One region of the Nonomuraea sp. NPDC001699 genome, then DNA from elsewhere that is predicted to be linked to it. Evidence: predicted binding sites of a transcription regulator. Region 1 holds the regulator's gene; the other holds the start of a gene.
The links. Region 1 encodes HrcA, which represses chaperone genes, less so after heat shock. Its sites were predicted from a motif close to TTGGCACTCTCNNNNNGAGAGTGCCAA; they were not measured.

Region 1 (7,419 bases):
GGGAAACCTTCAGAACCGGAAGAGAGTAAACCCTCTGGGAAGGCCGCGCGTCCCACTGATGTGACCACCGAAACCCTTCTGGCCGACAGGTCGTTGGGGGCGGTGCCGGTCGGGTGGGATGCCGACATGGCCGTGACCGCGCTTTACAGCGCGCATTTCCGGTCATTGGTGCGTCTCGCGGTGTTGCTGGTGCGTGACATGGCAACCGCCGAGGAAGTCGTGCAGGACGCGTTCGTCGCCATTCACGGCGCCTGGCGCAGACTGCGTGATCCCGACAAGGCACTCGCCTACCTGCGTCAGTCTGTCGTCAACCGGTCCCGTTCCGTGCTGCGTCACCGCGCGGTCGTCGAGAAGTACGCACCCAAGGGCCTGCCCGACGCCCCGAGCGCCGAGAACGGCGCGATCGGCGAGCTGGAACGCTCCGCCGTCATCGAGGCGTTACGCGCCCTGCCGACCCGACAGAGAGAAGCACTGGTTCTGCGTTATTACGGAGATCTGTCCGAGGCTGAGATCGCCCACGCCATGGGAATCAGCAAGGGCGCGGTCAAGAGCCACACCGCACGTGGCATGGCCGCATTGCGATCCGTTCTGGAGAAGATGTCATGACCCAGCCCCCCGACGAGTACGGCGACGTCCTGCGCCGTGCGCTCCGCGCGGAGGCGGACGCGGTCGTGCCCTCGCCGGAGGGACTGCAGATCATCCGCGCCCGCATCGAGCGGCGCGGCGTCCGTAACCTGTTCTGGTGGCGTGCGGGCGCGGCGGCGATCAGCGCCGTGCTGGTGGCGGGGACGATCGTGATGGTCGTTCCCGGGCTGCGCTCCCAGATCTTCGAGGCGCCCATCGAGCCGGTGGACAACTCGACCACCACCCCCGGCAACTCCTCGACCAGGCTCTCCACGCCGCCCAGGCGCGACAGCCACAGCGCCGAGCCGCCGCCCGTCGTGGTCGTGCCGCCGAGCCACAGCGAGACCCACAGGCCCTCGGAGACGGCCAGGTCGACCCGGCAGCCCTCGCCGTCGCCGACACCGTCCTCGACGCCCTGCCCGACCGGCGACCCCGCGGGCGACCCCACCGGCGAGCAGGACTGCCCCGAGATCACGCCGACGCCCACACCGACGGCGCCGGAGTCGCCGGAGTCGATCGGCACGCCGACGACGTGCACCGCCGACGAGTGCCCGACGGACGACCTGCCGACGGCCGCCCCGAGCGACCTGAGCAGCCCGCTCGTGGGCGTGCCGCACACCACTCCCTGAGCCGCGGGCCTACCAGCGCCCGGTACGCGCGAGCAGCACGGCCGCCGCCGCCACCCCCGCCGTGGAGGTGCGCAGCACGGTGGGCCCGAGCAGCACGGGCACCGCCTTGGCCGCGACGAACCTGCGCAGTTCCTCCTCCGAGACCCCGCCCTCGGGCCCCACGACCACCACGATGTCGCCGCCGGGCGGCAGCGCCACCTGCGACAGCGGCTCGACGGCCTCCTCGTGCAGCACGAGCCCCAGCGCCGCGTCGGCCAGCAGCCCTTCGACCTGCGCGGTGGAGGCCTGCTCGGCCACCTCGGGCAGGTGGAACCGGCGCGCCTGCTTGCCCGCCTCGCGGGCCGTGGAACGCCACCGGCCCAGCGCCTTGGCGACCTTGTCGCCCTTCCACTGCGTGATGCTGCGCGAGGCGGCCCAGGGCACGATCACGTCGACCCCCACCTCGGTCATCATCTCGACGGCCAGCTCGCCCCTGTCGCCCTTGGGCAGCCCCTGGACGACGACCAGCCGCCGCGCGGGCGGCTCGACGGTGTAGCGGGCGAGCACGTCGAGCGCGAGCGCGTCCTTGAACACCTCGCGCACCACGCACTCGGCGACGTCGCCCGCGCCGTTGGTCAGGTCGACCCGCTCACCGGCGCGCAGACGCCGCACGGAGGCCGCGTGCCGCCCCTCAGGGCCGTCGAGCGTCAGCTCGGAGCCGTTGAGGTCCTCGGCGAGGAACACGGGGACGGTCACGGGTGATCGTCACCTGCCGTTGAAGGCGTCACGCAGGCGGGAGAAAAAACCCTGCTGCCCCGGGGCGAACTTCCCCGGCGGCCGCTCCTCGCCGCGCAGCCTGGACAGCTCGCGCAGCAGGTCCTCCTGCGGCTGGTCGAGCCGCATCGGGGTCTCGACGTTGACGTGGATGAGCAGGTCGCCCCTGCCGGACTCGTTGAGCCGCTGCACGCCGCGCCCGTACATGGTGATGACCTGGCCGGACTGGGTGCCGGGGCGCACGTCGATCTCCTCGGAGCCGTCGAGCGTCTCCACGGCGAGGATCGTGCCGAGCGCGGCGGCCGTCATGGGGATCTGGACCGTGCAGTGGAGGTCGTCGCCGCGCCGCTCGAAGATCTCGTGGGGGCGCTCGACGATCTCCAGGAAGAGGTCTCCGGGCGGGCCGCCGCCGGGGCCGACCTCGCCCTCGCCGGCGAGCTGGATGTGGGTGCCGTCCTCGACGCCCGCGGGGATGCGGACCTTGATCGTGCGGCGGGTGCGCACCCGGCCGTCGCCCGAGCACTCCTGGCAGGGGTGGCGGATGATGCTGCCGAAACCGCCGCACTGGGGGCACGGCCGCGAGGTCATGACCTGGCCCAGGAACGAGCGGGTGACCTGGGAGATCTCGCCGCGCCCGTTGCACATGTCACAGGCGTCGGGGTGGGTGCCGGGGGCGGCGCCGGCACCGTGGCACACCTCGCACAGCACGGCGGTGTCCACGACCAGCTCGCGGGTGGTGCCGAACGCGGTCTCGCGCAGGTCGAGCTCGACCCGGATGGTGGCGTTGCGGCCCCTCCTGGCGCGCGAGCGCGGCCCGCGGGTGCCGCCCGCGGTGCCGAAGAAGGCGTCCATGATGTCGCTGAAGGGGAAACCCGCCCCGAAGCCGCCGGCGCCCGCGCCCGCACCCGCGCCGCCGCCGAAGGGGTCGCCGCCCAGGTCGTACATCTGGCGCTTGTTCGGGTCGGACAGCACCTCGTAGGCCTGCGTGATCTCCTTGAACCGCTCCTGGGTCTCAGGATCGGGGTTCACGTCGGGGTGCAGCTCGCGGGCGAGGCGGCGGTATGCCTTCTTGATCTCGTCCTGACTGGCGTCACGGCGCACCCCGAGGGTGGCGTAGTAGTCGCTGTTTGCCACTTATCGACCTCTTAAGATGCAGCCAGGATCTGGCTGACGTAGCGTGCCACCGCGCGTACGGCGCCCATCGTCACGGGGTAGTCCATCCTCGTGGGACCCAGCACGCCGAGCCGGGCCAGTTGGTTGTCGCCAGAACCGTATCCGGTTGCGACGATGGACGTGCCGCGAAGGTAGGGGTTTTCCGAGCCGATGCGCACGGTGAGCGCGGACGGGGTGTCTGTGGATGTCTCGCCGAGCAACCGCATGAGCACGACCTGCTCCTCCAGCGCCTCCAGCACGTCGCGCAGGCCGGTGGCGAAGTCGGCGCCCGCGAGATTGGCCGCGCCGGCGAACACGATCTTCTCGTCGTGGCGTTCGACGAGGGTTTCGAGCAGCACCGACAGGATCGTGGCCACGGCGGGCCGGTCCTCGGCGGGGAGCCGCTCGGGCAGGTCGGCGACCAGCTCGGGGACGTTGCTCAGCCCGCAGCCGTCGAGGCAGGAGTTGAGCACCGCGCGCAGGTGGGCGATGCGGTCGTCCTCCACCACCTCGGGCAGCTCGATCACGCGCTGCTCCACGCGCCCGGTGTTGGTGATCAGCACGAGCATGACCCGCCGGTCGTTGAGCGGGACCAGCTCGACGTGCCTGACCGTGGAACGGGTCAGCGTCGGGTACTGCACGACCGCGACCTGCCTGGTGAGCTGCGCGAGCAGCCGCACGGTGCGGAAGACCACGTCGTCGAGGTCGACCGCGCCGGCGAGGAAGGTCTCGATCGCCCGCCGCTCGGCCCCCGACAGGGGCTTGACCTGCGACAGCCGGTCGACGAACAGGCGGTAGCCCTTGTCCGTCGGCACGCGGCCCGCGCTGGTGTGCGGCTGGGTGATGTAACCGTCCTCCTCCAGAGCGGCCATGTCGTTCCTGACCGTTGCCGGGGAGACCTTCAGGTTGTGGCGCTCGGCCAGCGCCTTTGAGCCCACCGGTTCGTTGGTGGACACGTAGTCTTCGACAATGGCGCGGAGCACCGCCAGCTTCCGATCGTCGAGCACGTGCTCACCTCCTGCCTGTGCCTTACAGGGAAACGACAGGTCTAGCACTCCGTGTTCCCGAGTGCCAAGTGTACGGCTCTCGCCCACAAGGTGCGATAACACCGGGTCCCATCCTGTTGCTAGCGACTTACAAGCGACAGGCCTCACACTTGCCGCATGACCGACAATTCCCAGCCCCCGCAGTACGGACCGCCCCAGGGGCAGGGTCCCTACTACGGTCAGCAGCCCCAGTACGCCCAGCCCCAGCCCCCGCAGTACGGCCAGCCCCCTTACCAGCAGCAGCAGCCCCAGTTCGGCCCCCCGCCCCAGTACGGCCAGTACAACCAGTACGGCCAGCAGCCCCAGTTCCCGGCCAGGATCGACGGCAAGGCGATCAAGCCACGCCTGTGGTGGATCGCGGTCGTGTGGGCCGTGGCCGTGGTGCTGGGCGTCGTGGGCGTGGTCGTGTTCGCCGGCGGCGTGCTGAGCAGCGTGACCGACATGGCCCCGACGACCACGTTCGCGTCGGGCGAAAGCGTGAAGGTGGCGATCGACCCCGCCCAGCGCCCGGCCGTGTACATCGCCACCGACACGCGGGTCAACTACCAGTGCGAGATCTCCGGCGGCCCGGCCCAGGCCAGGCTCGTCAAGGTCTCCGGCACCCAGACGCTCACCGCCGGCGGGAAGACCTGGCAGGAGATCCTCGCCGTCAACGCCCCCGCCAAGGGCGACTACCAGCTGACCTGCGCCACGCAGGAGGAGTCGTCGGCCCGCTTCGGCGTGGGCCGTGACGTGCTCTCGGCCGCGGGCGGCGTGTTCGGCGGCGTGGCCGCGCTGTTCCTGATCCCCGGCGCCGGCCTGCTCATCGGCATCATCGGCACGATCGTCATCCTCGTACGGCGCAGCGGCGCGCGTAAGCGCCTTGCGGTCAGCGGGTGATTTGCTACGGTCCCCGTGTGTACGAGGGTGATGTGCTGGCGGGCAATTGGCGGCGGCCGGGCAAGGGCAAGATCCCGAAGGTGCCGGCCGAACTCGACCTGGTCGTGGAGGACGCCGACAGCGGCTTCTGCGGCGCCGTGGTGGCCTGCGACAAGGAGGCCGTCACCCTTGAGGACCGGTTCGGCAAGCGCCGCCTGTTCCCGCTGGCGCCGGCCGCCTTCCTCCTGGAGGGCAGGCCCGTGACGCTGGTGCGCCCGGTGGCCGCGGCCCCGGCCGGGCCCAGGCGCAGCGCGTCCGGGTCCATCGCCGTGGAGGGGCTGCGGGCCCGGGTCGCCAAGGAGAGCCGGATCTACGTCGAGGGCGTGCACGACGCCGCGCTCGTGGAGAAGATCTGGGGCCACGACCTGCGCGTCGAAGGGGTCGTGGTGGAGTACCTGGAGGGCGTGGACGACCTGCCCGCCATCGTGGCCGAGTTCGCCCCCGAGCCGGGCCGCAGGCTGGGCGTGCTGGTCGACCATTTGGTGCCGGGGTCGAAGGAGAGCCGGATCGCGGCCCGGGTCACCTCGCCGCACGTGCTCGTCGTGGGCCATCCGTTCATCGACATCTGGCAGGCGGTCAAGCCGTCCGTGTTGCGCATCCCCGGCTGGCCCGACGTGCCGCGCGGGGTGCCGTGGAAGGAGGGCGTGCTCGCCGCGCTGGGCTGGCGCATGGAGCCAGCGGACGCCTGGCGGCGCATTCTGGGCGCCGTCTCGTCCTACGCCGACCTGGAGCCGGAGCTGCTCGGCCGGGTCGAGGAACTGATCGACTTCGTTACGGAGGCATCATGACCCAGGATCCGCCGCCCGCCGACGACTCCCCGGACGTCCCGCCCTCGGACGTACCCCGCGACCAGGGCCCCCGGCTCGGCTACGGCCAGCAGCCGGGCTCCCAGCCCGACCACGGGCGGCAGCCGCCCGGCCAGAGCGGCCCACAGCCCGGCCCCATGCCGACGCCGCCCCGCTACGTGCCCCCGCCGCCCGGCTACGGCCAGCCCCCCGGCTACGGCGCCCAGCAGGGCTACGGCCGGCCCGCCGAGCCGTACGTGCCCGGCCGGTTCGGCCCACGCCGCGGCAGCGACGACACCACAATGGCGATGCTCGCCCACCTGCTGGGCCTGCTGGTCTCGTGGGTCGGCCCGCTGATCATCTACCTGATGAAGAAGGACGAGTCCCCCTACGTCAGGGACCAGGCGGCCGAGGCGCTGAACTTCCAGATCACGATGTTCATCGGCTATCTGATCGCGGGCGTGCTGACGGTCGTGCTGGTCGGCCTGCTGCTGTTCCCGATCGTGTGGATCGTGTCGCTGATCTTCCACATCCAGGCGGCCGTCGCCACCAACCGGGGCGAGAACTACCGCTACCCGTTCGCCATCCGCCTCATCACATGAGCTCGGTGATCAGGGCGTCGGCCAGCAGCCTCCCCTTGAGGGTGAGCACCATCCGGCCCGCCCTGAACGGCTCGGGCTCCAGCAGCCCGCGCGCCAGGGCGCTCGCCACGGACGTGCGCGCCCCGGGGGCCACCTCGGCGAGCGGATAGCCCGAGATCAGCCGCAGCTCCAGCATCAGGCGCTCGGCGGCCCGGTCGGCGTCGGTGAGCACCTCGCGCGCGTGCGCGGGCGAGGTGCCCGCTGCCAAACGCTGGGCGTAGGCGGCCGGGTGCTTGACGTTCCACCAGCGGGTGCCGCCGACGTGGCTGTGGGCGCCGGGGCCGGCGGCCCACCAGTCGCCGCCGGTCCAGTAGAGCAGGTTGTGCCGGCAGCGGGCCTGCTCGGAGGTCGCCCAGTTGGACACCTCGTACCAGCTGAAACCGGCCTCGGCCAGCATCTCGTCGGCGATCAGGTAGCGGTCGGCGGCCACGTCGTCGTCGGGCATCGGCAGCTCGCCGCGCCGGATCCTGGCCGCCAGCCTGGTGCCCTCCTCCACGATCAGCGAGTACGCCGACACGTGGTCGGGCCCGGCCTCGATCGCGGCGGCCAGCGAGGCCCGCCAGTCGTCGTCGGACTCCCCCGGCGTGCTGTAGATCAGGTCGAGGTTGACGTGCTCGAACCCGGCCTCCCGCGCCTCCCGCACGGCCCGCGCCGGGCGGCCCGGCGTGTGGGTGCGGTCGAGCACCTGGAGCACGTGCTCGCGGGCGCTCTGCATGCCGAAGCTCACCCGGTTGAAGCCGCCCTGACGCAGCTTGTCGAGGTAGGCGGGGTCGACGGACTCGGGGTTGGCCTCGGTGGTGACCTCCGCCCCCGGCCGCAGCCCGAACTCCGCGTCGATCGCGGCCAGGACGCGCGCCAGGTCCTCCGGAGG
Region 2 (7,419 bases), on a different contig from region 1:
GCACGTTCCGCCGATGATTCCGGGCAAGGTCCGGACACGCACGCGGCAGGGGGTTATCCTCGCGGCACGCCCGTGTCCCCCCGACGGAGCCGCCCATAATGCGAAACCAGCCTCGGCGTGTTGCAGAGCCCTTCGAGACGCTGGGCCTCGACCCGGCGCAGACCGCCCTGTACACGGCGTTGCTGCGCCTGCACAGAGCCACGCGCACCGACCTCGCCCAGGCCATGGACGGCCCCGTCGAGAAGGTCGGACGCCAGCTCGACGACCTGGTCAAGCTGGGGGTGGTCGACGAGCAGTCCGGCGAGTACCTGGCCAGGCACCCGGCGGCGGCGCTCGGCCGGGTCATCGCCGAGCGGCTCGACCGGCTGGCCGAGGAGAGCCGGCGGATCGATTCCGCGCTCGGCTCGATCCGCGGGCTGATCCACGACTACGACGCCGGTCGCGATTATCAGAGCGGAACATTTCCGGTGGAGATGGTGAACGGCGCGGACGTGCTCTACGAGAGCGTCGTAGGCATAGCCGTGCAATCGCCGCCGATGGAGTTGTTGACCGCAATCCCCGACGAGCGCACAATGGCAGATTTTGTTCGTAAATTTGCGGACCCATGGATTGATGCGCAGAAACGGCAGCTTCTTACCGTCCAGGTGATCATCCCGGTCTCCACGCTGAGCCTGCCGGGCGTACGCGAGCAGCTCACCCGCCTGCTCGACACCGGCGGCAAGGTGCGCACACTCGACCGGGTGCCGAGCTGGTTCATGACGGCCGGGCCCGAGGTCGCCGGCCTGCCCGCGCTCTGGGGCGGCAACCTGCCCGACCACGCCTACAACTTCTACCTGGTGCGCACGCCGATCGTCGTCGGCGTGCTGCGCTCGCTGTTCCACGAGCTGTGGGGCCGCGCCGTGCCCCTGCCGTGGGGGCGCCGGGGTGACGGGATGGTCCAGGTGCTGCGCCTGGCCGCGCAGGGCGTGTGCGACGACTCCATCGCCCGCCAGCTCGGCGTCTCGGTCCGGACCGTACGCGCGAGGTTCGCCGACGCCATGGCCGAGCTGGGCGCGCAGTCGCGCTTCCACGCCGGCGTGGAGGCCGCCAGACGGGGATGGCTCAGCTAATACTCTCCGCCGGGGCCGCTTCGGTCATATGGTGGGAAGGTGCTGGAAGACGTCCCCCGCGACCCGTTCGCGGACGACCCGAACGACCCGTCCTCGGCGATGGGCGCTCTCGACGACGCCGAGCCACTCACCGCGGCCGAGCGCGACGAGGCCATCACCGACCTGGCAGACGTCGAGGTCTTTCGCTCCCTGCTCGAACCGCAGGGGGTGCTGGGCCTGGTGCTCGACTGCCCCGAGTGCGGCGAGCAGCACTTCTTCGACTGGGAGCTGCTGCGCGGCAACCTTCGCCAGATGATCGAGAAAGGCCAGCCGCAGGTGCACGAGCCGGCCTTCCACCCCGACCCCGCCGACTACGTCAGCTGGGAGTACGCCCGAGGCTACGTCGACGGCGTCATCGACACGGAGGAGCGCCGCTGATCGACTTCCGAGACATCGTCCAGTAGCGCGCCCAGCAACCGCACCGCAGGGTCGGACGAGTCACGCGCCCGGCCCTGTGCGACCGCGTCGAGCAGCTCGTCGGTCTTACGCAGGTCGTCGGCCTCGAGGAGCGCATGGAGCTCGTCGTCCTCCGGCGTCAAGCCGACTCCAGCTCGGCCATCTGCCGCAACCTGGCCAGCGCCCGATGCTGGGCTACGCGGACCGCACCTGGTGACATACCGAGTACATTACCGGTCTCCTCGGCGGACAGGCCCGACACCACCCGCAACAGCAGCAACTCCCGCTGGTTGTCGGGCAGCCTGGCCAGCAGCCTGCGCGCGTGCTCGACCTCGATGTAGCGGACCACCGTCTCCTCGGGCCCCGGGCCGTCGTCGGGCCCGTCAGGCAGGTCCTGGGTGGGCACGGCCGAGCGCACCGAGCTGCGCAGCGCGTCGGCCACCTTGTGCGAGGCGATCCCGAACACGAAGGACGCGAAAGGGCGCCCCATGTCCCGGTATCGCGGCAACGCGGACAACACCGCGATGCACACCTCCTGGGCTACGTCATCGGCAATGTGATATTGCCCTGAAACCCTGCCCAGCCTGGCGCGGCAATACCGCACCACCATGGGACGCAACTCCCCGAGCAGAGATTCGATCGCACTGCGATCTCCCTGCACGGCGAGGCTCGTCAGTTCCCTTAGGTCGGAGTCATCCGTTCGTGCCGGAAGTCTCGACGCGAGCCTTACCCCAATTTTGGCGTCGGCGACGCTTCCCTCGCTCACGATAGGCATGATGCCCGCACTGATCCGGCCTGTCCCCATGGCGAACGGCTACGGATTGGTCACATTGAAGCGGCGATAACTACCAGTAATCGAATGACCACACTAAGCCTTAAGAGCTGACATAATATTTCACCTGATAACCCGAAATGCACGACAATTGCCAGCCCCCGACGCTTAACCTCCACTCCCGGTTTACTCCAATAATCCACCTCTTCCCTCACTTTCCTCACCGCATGCCCTCAGCCACCAGGAGCCCCAACCGTATTTCCGGCCCCACCCGAACCCCTCCGGGCTGCCCCAGAAGCCCCGGAAGGGCCGGCACGGGCCGGGAAGGCCGACACCCCGCACCGGAGCATGAGGAACGGCCCGGAAGCCGACGGGCCGCGTTCAGAGGAATCAGACGGGGGCGGGAAAGCCGACGGCCCGCACCGGAGGGAACCGGTGCGGGCCGTACAGGCGCGGGGGAACCAGGCGGGTCAGTGACCGTGGCCGTGGCCGTGGCCCTGGCCGGCGGCCGAAGCCTCCTCCTCGGGCTTGTCCACCACGAGCGCCTCGGTCGTCAGGAGCATGCCCGCGATCGAAGCCGCGTTCTGCACCGCGGACCGCGTCACCTTGACGGGGTCGATGACGCCCTGGGCGACCAGGTCGACGTACTCGCCGGTGGCGGCGTTGAGGCCCTGGCCGGCGGGCAGCTCGGCGACCTTGTGGGTCACCACGTAGCCCTCGAGGCCGGCGTTCTCGGCGATCCAGCGGGCCGGCTCGACCAGCGCGCGGCGCACGACGCCGACACCGGTGGCCTCGTCGCCCGTCAGGCCGAGGTCGTCGAGCTCCTTGCCCACGTGGATGAGGGCCGAGCCACCGCCTGAGACGATGCCCTCCTCGATCGCGGCGCGGGTCGCGGAGATCGCGTCCTCGAGACGGTGCTTCTTCTCCTTCAGCTCCACCTCGGTGGCGGCGCCGACGCGCAGCACGCACACACCGCCGGCGAGCTTGGCCAGGCGCTCCTGCAGCTTCTCGCGGTCCCAGTCGGAGTCGGACTGCTCGATGGCAATCTTGATCTCCTTGACGCGGTCCTCGATCGCCTGCTGGTCACCGGCGCCGTCGACGATGGTCGTGGCGTCCTTGGTGACGACGACGCGGCGGGCCGTGCCGAGCACCTCGAGGCCGACGTGCTCGAGCTTGAGGCCGACCTCCTCGCTGACGACCTGGCCGCCGGTGAGGATGGCCATGTCCTGGAGCATCGCCTTGCGGCGGTCACCGAAGCCCGGGGCCTTGACGGCCACGGAGGTGAAGGTGCCGCGGATCTTGTTGGTGACCAGGACGGCCAGGGCCTCGCCCTCGACGTCCTCGGCGACCACGAGCAGCGGCTTCTTGGTCTGGGCGACCTTCTCCAGCAGCGGCAGGAAGTCGGCGATGGAGGAGATCTTGCCCTGGGTGAGCAGGATGTACGCGTCCTCCAGGACGGACTCCATGCGCTCGGGGTCGGTCACCATGTAGGCCGACAGGTAGCCCTTGTCGAACTGCATGCCCTCGGTGAACTCGAGCTCCATGCCCATGGCGTTGGACTCTTCGACGGTGAGGACACCGTCCTTGCCCACCTTGTCGAACGCCTCGGCGATCAGCTCGCCGATCTTGGCGTCCTGGGCGGAGATGGTGGCGACGTTGGCGATCTCCTTCTTGTCGCCCACCTCGCGAGCGCTGGCCAGCAGCCGGTCGCTGATCTCCTTGGCGGCCTTGTCGATGCCACGCTTGAGCGACAGCGGCGAGGCGCCGGCGGCCACGTTGCGCAGGCCCTCGCGGACCATGGCCTGGGCCAGCACGGTGGCGGTGGTGGTGCCGTCGCCCGCGATGTCGTTGGTCTTGGTGGCTACTTCCTTGGCGAGCTGGGCGCCGAGGTTCTCGTAGCGCTCCTCCAGCTCGATCTCACGAGCGATGGTCACACCGTCGTTCGTGATCGTCGGCGCACCGAACTTCTTGTCGATGACGACGTTACGGCCACGCGGGCCGAGGGTTACCTTCACGGCGTCCGCGAGGGCGTTGACACCGCGCTCAAGCGCGCGGCGGGCGTCCTCGTCGAACTGCAGGATCTTCGCCATGCTGAAAGTCCTCTCCTGGCGTCGAAAGCCCCGGGCCCTCAAGAGCGCCCGGGGCTCGACACAACCGGCCTACTTCTCGATGATCGCGAGAACGTCGCGGGCGGAGAGCACGAGGTACTCCTCGCCGCCGTACTTGACCTCGGTGCCGCCGTACTTGCTGTAGAGGACGACGTCGCCCTCGGAGACGTCGAGCGGAATGCGCTTGTCGCCGTCCTCATCCCAGTTGCCGGGGCCCACCGCGAGGACCTTGCCCTCCTGCGGCTTCTCCTTGGCGGTGTCCGGGATGACCAGACCGGAAGCGGTGGTCTGCTCTGCCTCAAGCGGCTGAACCACAATGCGGTCGCCGAGCGGCTTAACGGGAACCTTGGTGGCGGTCGTCACGATCGGACCTCCCCTTCAGATTTGAATGATCTAGAAGAGGCGACCAGCGGGGCCTGCCGTCGCGGGTGTCAGACCTGCCTCGTCGCACGTTGGCACTCTCAAGGTGAGAGTGCCAACAGGAAACATATGCAAGAGGGCCTTGACAGTCAACACGAACGCGTCTGCTCACAGCGATCAGACGTAGGAGCCCTCCACCAGATCGGCGACGACACCGGGCCGGGAGGGGTTCCAGCCGAGCTCGGCGCGCGTGCGTGTCGCGCTGACGCGCTGGCCGAGCGCCAGGGCCTCGGCGAAGCCTTCCCCCAGCACCTGGGCCGCCTCGGCCACCGGCCAGGGCTCGGCCTGCGGCTTGACGCCCGCGGACCGAGCCGCCGCCTCGGCCACGTCGGCGACGGACACGGCCTCCTCGCTGATGCCGTGGTAGACGCGGGCGCCGCCCCTCTCCAGGACGGCGACGACGAGGTCGGCCAGGTCGTCGACGTGCACGAACGTCCAGGTGTGCGGCTCGCCGCCGGCGGTGACGTACACGCCGGCGCCACGCTCGGCGGCCTGCGCGCGCATCAGGGCGGGGATGCCACCGCCGCGCCCGTGGACGACGGCGGGCCGGATCACCGAGCCGCCGCCGTCGGTGACCAGCCGCTCGATCTCGTGCCGGTACGCCACGAGCGGAATCGGGTCGGCCGGGCTGTCCTCGTGCCCCTCGGCGGTGGCTCCCAGCACCCACACGCCGCTGGTGAAGACGACCTTCCGGCCCGACGCGACGAGCACGCCGATCGAGGCGAGGTCGGCCTCCTTGTCGCCGCCGAGCTGGGCGGCGACCACGATCGCGTCGATGTCCGGGGTGATCGCGGCGGCCAGCGCGGCGGTGTCGGCCAGGTCCCCGTAGCGCTCGTCCGCCACGCCCGGCACCCGCCTGGACCCGTCGGCGGCGGGCCGCACCAGGACGGCCACCTCGTGCCCCTGATCGGCCAGCCGCTCGACCACAGCGCCGCCGATGTAACCTGTCGCGCCCAGCACCAGCACCTTCATGATGAACCTACCTCGAACATTTCCATGTTGAACATTTCGACGTCGTGGACACTACCGCACGACCCCGAACATTTCAACGTCGAAGCTTTGGTAGGGTGATCCCCGTGGATGACGCGGTCGACGCGATACTCGGACAGTGGGCACGGACACGGCCCGACGTCGACGTGTCCCCGATGGGCGTGATCGGCCGGGTCTCACGGGCCTCGCGCCTGCTGGAGCGCGGCGTGAAGGACTTCCTCGCCGAGCACGGCCTGGAGGCGTGGGAGTTCGACATGCTGGCCACGCTGCTGCGCAGCGGCGCCGACGCCATGTGCATGAAGGACCTGTCCTCCTCCGCCATGGTCAGCCCCGGCGCGCTCACCAACCGGATGGACCACCTGGTCCGGCGCGGCCTCGTCCACCGCTGGCCCGCGCCGCGCAACCGCCGCATGACGCTGGTCGCCCTCACCGACGAGGGCAAGAGGGTCGCCGACGAGATGCTCGTCCTGCACGCCGCCAACGAGGAGCGGCTGCTCGCCGGGCTGTCGGAGGAGGAGCGCGGAGCCCTGGCCGGGCTGCTGCGCACGCTCCTGGTGTCCCTGGGCGACACCACCCTGTGAGCCGTCCCGAGTTGTGAGCGATCCCGAGAGCGGAGTGCGTACATGGATCTCGACGCCTTCGGCGAACTGCTGACCCCGCACGGGCAGCGGGCGCTCGCCGAGGCCGCCGAGCTGACCGGGACTGATCCGGTGGCGGCGGCGACCAGGCTGCGCCGCACCTACGACGCGGCGCTCACCTCCGCCGCGCTCACGCAGGCGGCGCTGCGCGAGCGCGCCAGGGCGAAGTTCGACGCGGACGCCGCGGTCATGTACTTCACCCCGCACGGCCTGGAACAGTCCACCCGCCGGGAGGTCGCCGACCACCGCGCCCGCCGTATGGGCGGCGCCCGGGTGATCGACGCCTGCTGCGGGATCGGCGGCGACCTCCTGGCGCTCGCCCGCGCCGGCTGCGAGGTCGACGCCGTCGACCTCGACCCGCTGACCGTCGCCGTGGCCACGGCCAACGCCGACGCGCTCGGGCTGGCCGACCGGGTGCGGGTGCGCGCGGGCGACGCGGCGCGGGTCCGGCCCGAGGAGTACGACGCACTGTTCGCCGACCCGGCCCGCCGCAGCGGCAAGGGCCGGACGTTCGACCCGATGGCCTACTCACCGCCCTGGCCGGTCGTGCTCGACCTGGTCGCGCGGGCTCCGCGGGCCTGCCTGAAGGTCGCCCCCGGCATCCCGTACGAGTTCATCCCCGACGGCGCCGAGGCCGAATGGGTCTCCTGGAAGGGCGAGGTCAAGGAGGCCACCCTCTGGACCGGCCCAGAGAACGGTCCGGCCGACGGCACCGACCTCGCCCGCCGCGCCACCCTCCTCCCCGGCGGGCACACCCTGACCGCCACCGGCGTGCAGGCCCCCGTCGGCCCCATGGGCCGCTACGTCTACGAGCCCGACGGCGCCGCGATCCGGGCCCACCTCGTGGGCGAGGTGGCCGAAATGATCGACGGACGCCTGGCCGACCCCATGATCGCCTACATCACCGCCGACGAGCCGAGACACACCCCCTGGGCCGCCGGATACGA

Region 2: a site for HrcA is predicted at 4,877-4,903, ahead of groES (co-chaperone GroES). Genes of this name have one in related genera too.

The regions. Positions count from the first base shown of each region.
Region 1 is NZ_JBSFGF010000017.1:170,437-177,855, forward strand. It holds gene ACWCSU_RS37580 (SigE family RNA polymerase sigma factor) at 127-606, shown strand; gene ACWCSU_RS37585 (hypothetical protein) at 603-1,253, shown strand; gene ACWCSU_RS37590 (16S rRNA (uracil(1498)-N(3))-methyltransferase) at 1,263-1,988, opposite strand; gene dnaJ (molecular chaperone DnaJ) at 1,998-3,140, opposite strand; gene hrcA (heat-inducible transcriptional repressor HrcA) at 3,152-4,165, opposite strand; gene ACWCSU_RS37605 (hypothetical protein) at 4,322-5,083, shown strand; gene ACWCSU_RS37610 (DUF3097 domain-containing protein) at 5,101-5,910, shown strand; gene ACWCSU_RS37615 (DUF4870 domain-containing protein) at 5,907-6,509, shown strand; gene hemW (radical SAM family heme chaperone HemW) at 6,502-7,419, opposite strand, start outside.
Region 2 is NZ_JBSFGF010000001.1:54,155-61,573, reverse strand. It holds gene ACWCSU_RS00370 (helix-turn-helix transcriptional regulator) at 99-1,109, shown strand; gene ACWCSU_RS00365 (DUF5319 domain-containing protein) at 1,149-1,526, shown strand; gene ACWCSU_RS00360 (hypothetical protein) at 1,487-1,687, opposite strand; gene ACWCSU_RS00355 (sigma-70 family RNA polymerase sigma factor) at 1,684-2,319, opposite strand; gene groL (chaperonin GroEL) at 2,787-4,406, opposite strand; gene groES (co-chaperone GroES) at 4,476-4,787, opposite strand; gene ACWCSU_RS00340 (NAD-dependent epimerase/dehydratase family protein) at 4,962-5,816, opposite strand; gene ACWCSU_RS00335 (MarR family winged helix-turn-helix transcriptional regulator) at 5,921-6,415, shown strand; gene ACWCSU_RS00330 (class I SAM-dependent methyltransferase) at 6,458-7,419, shown strand, end outside.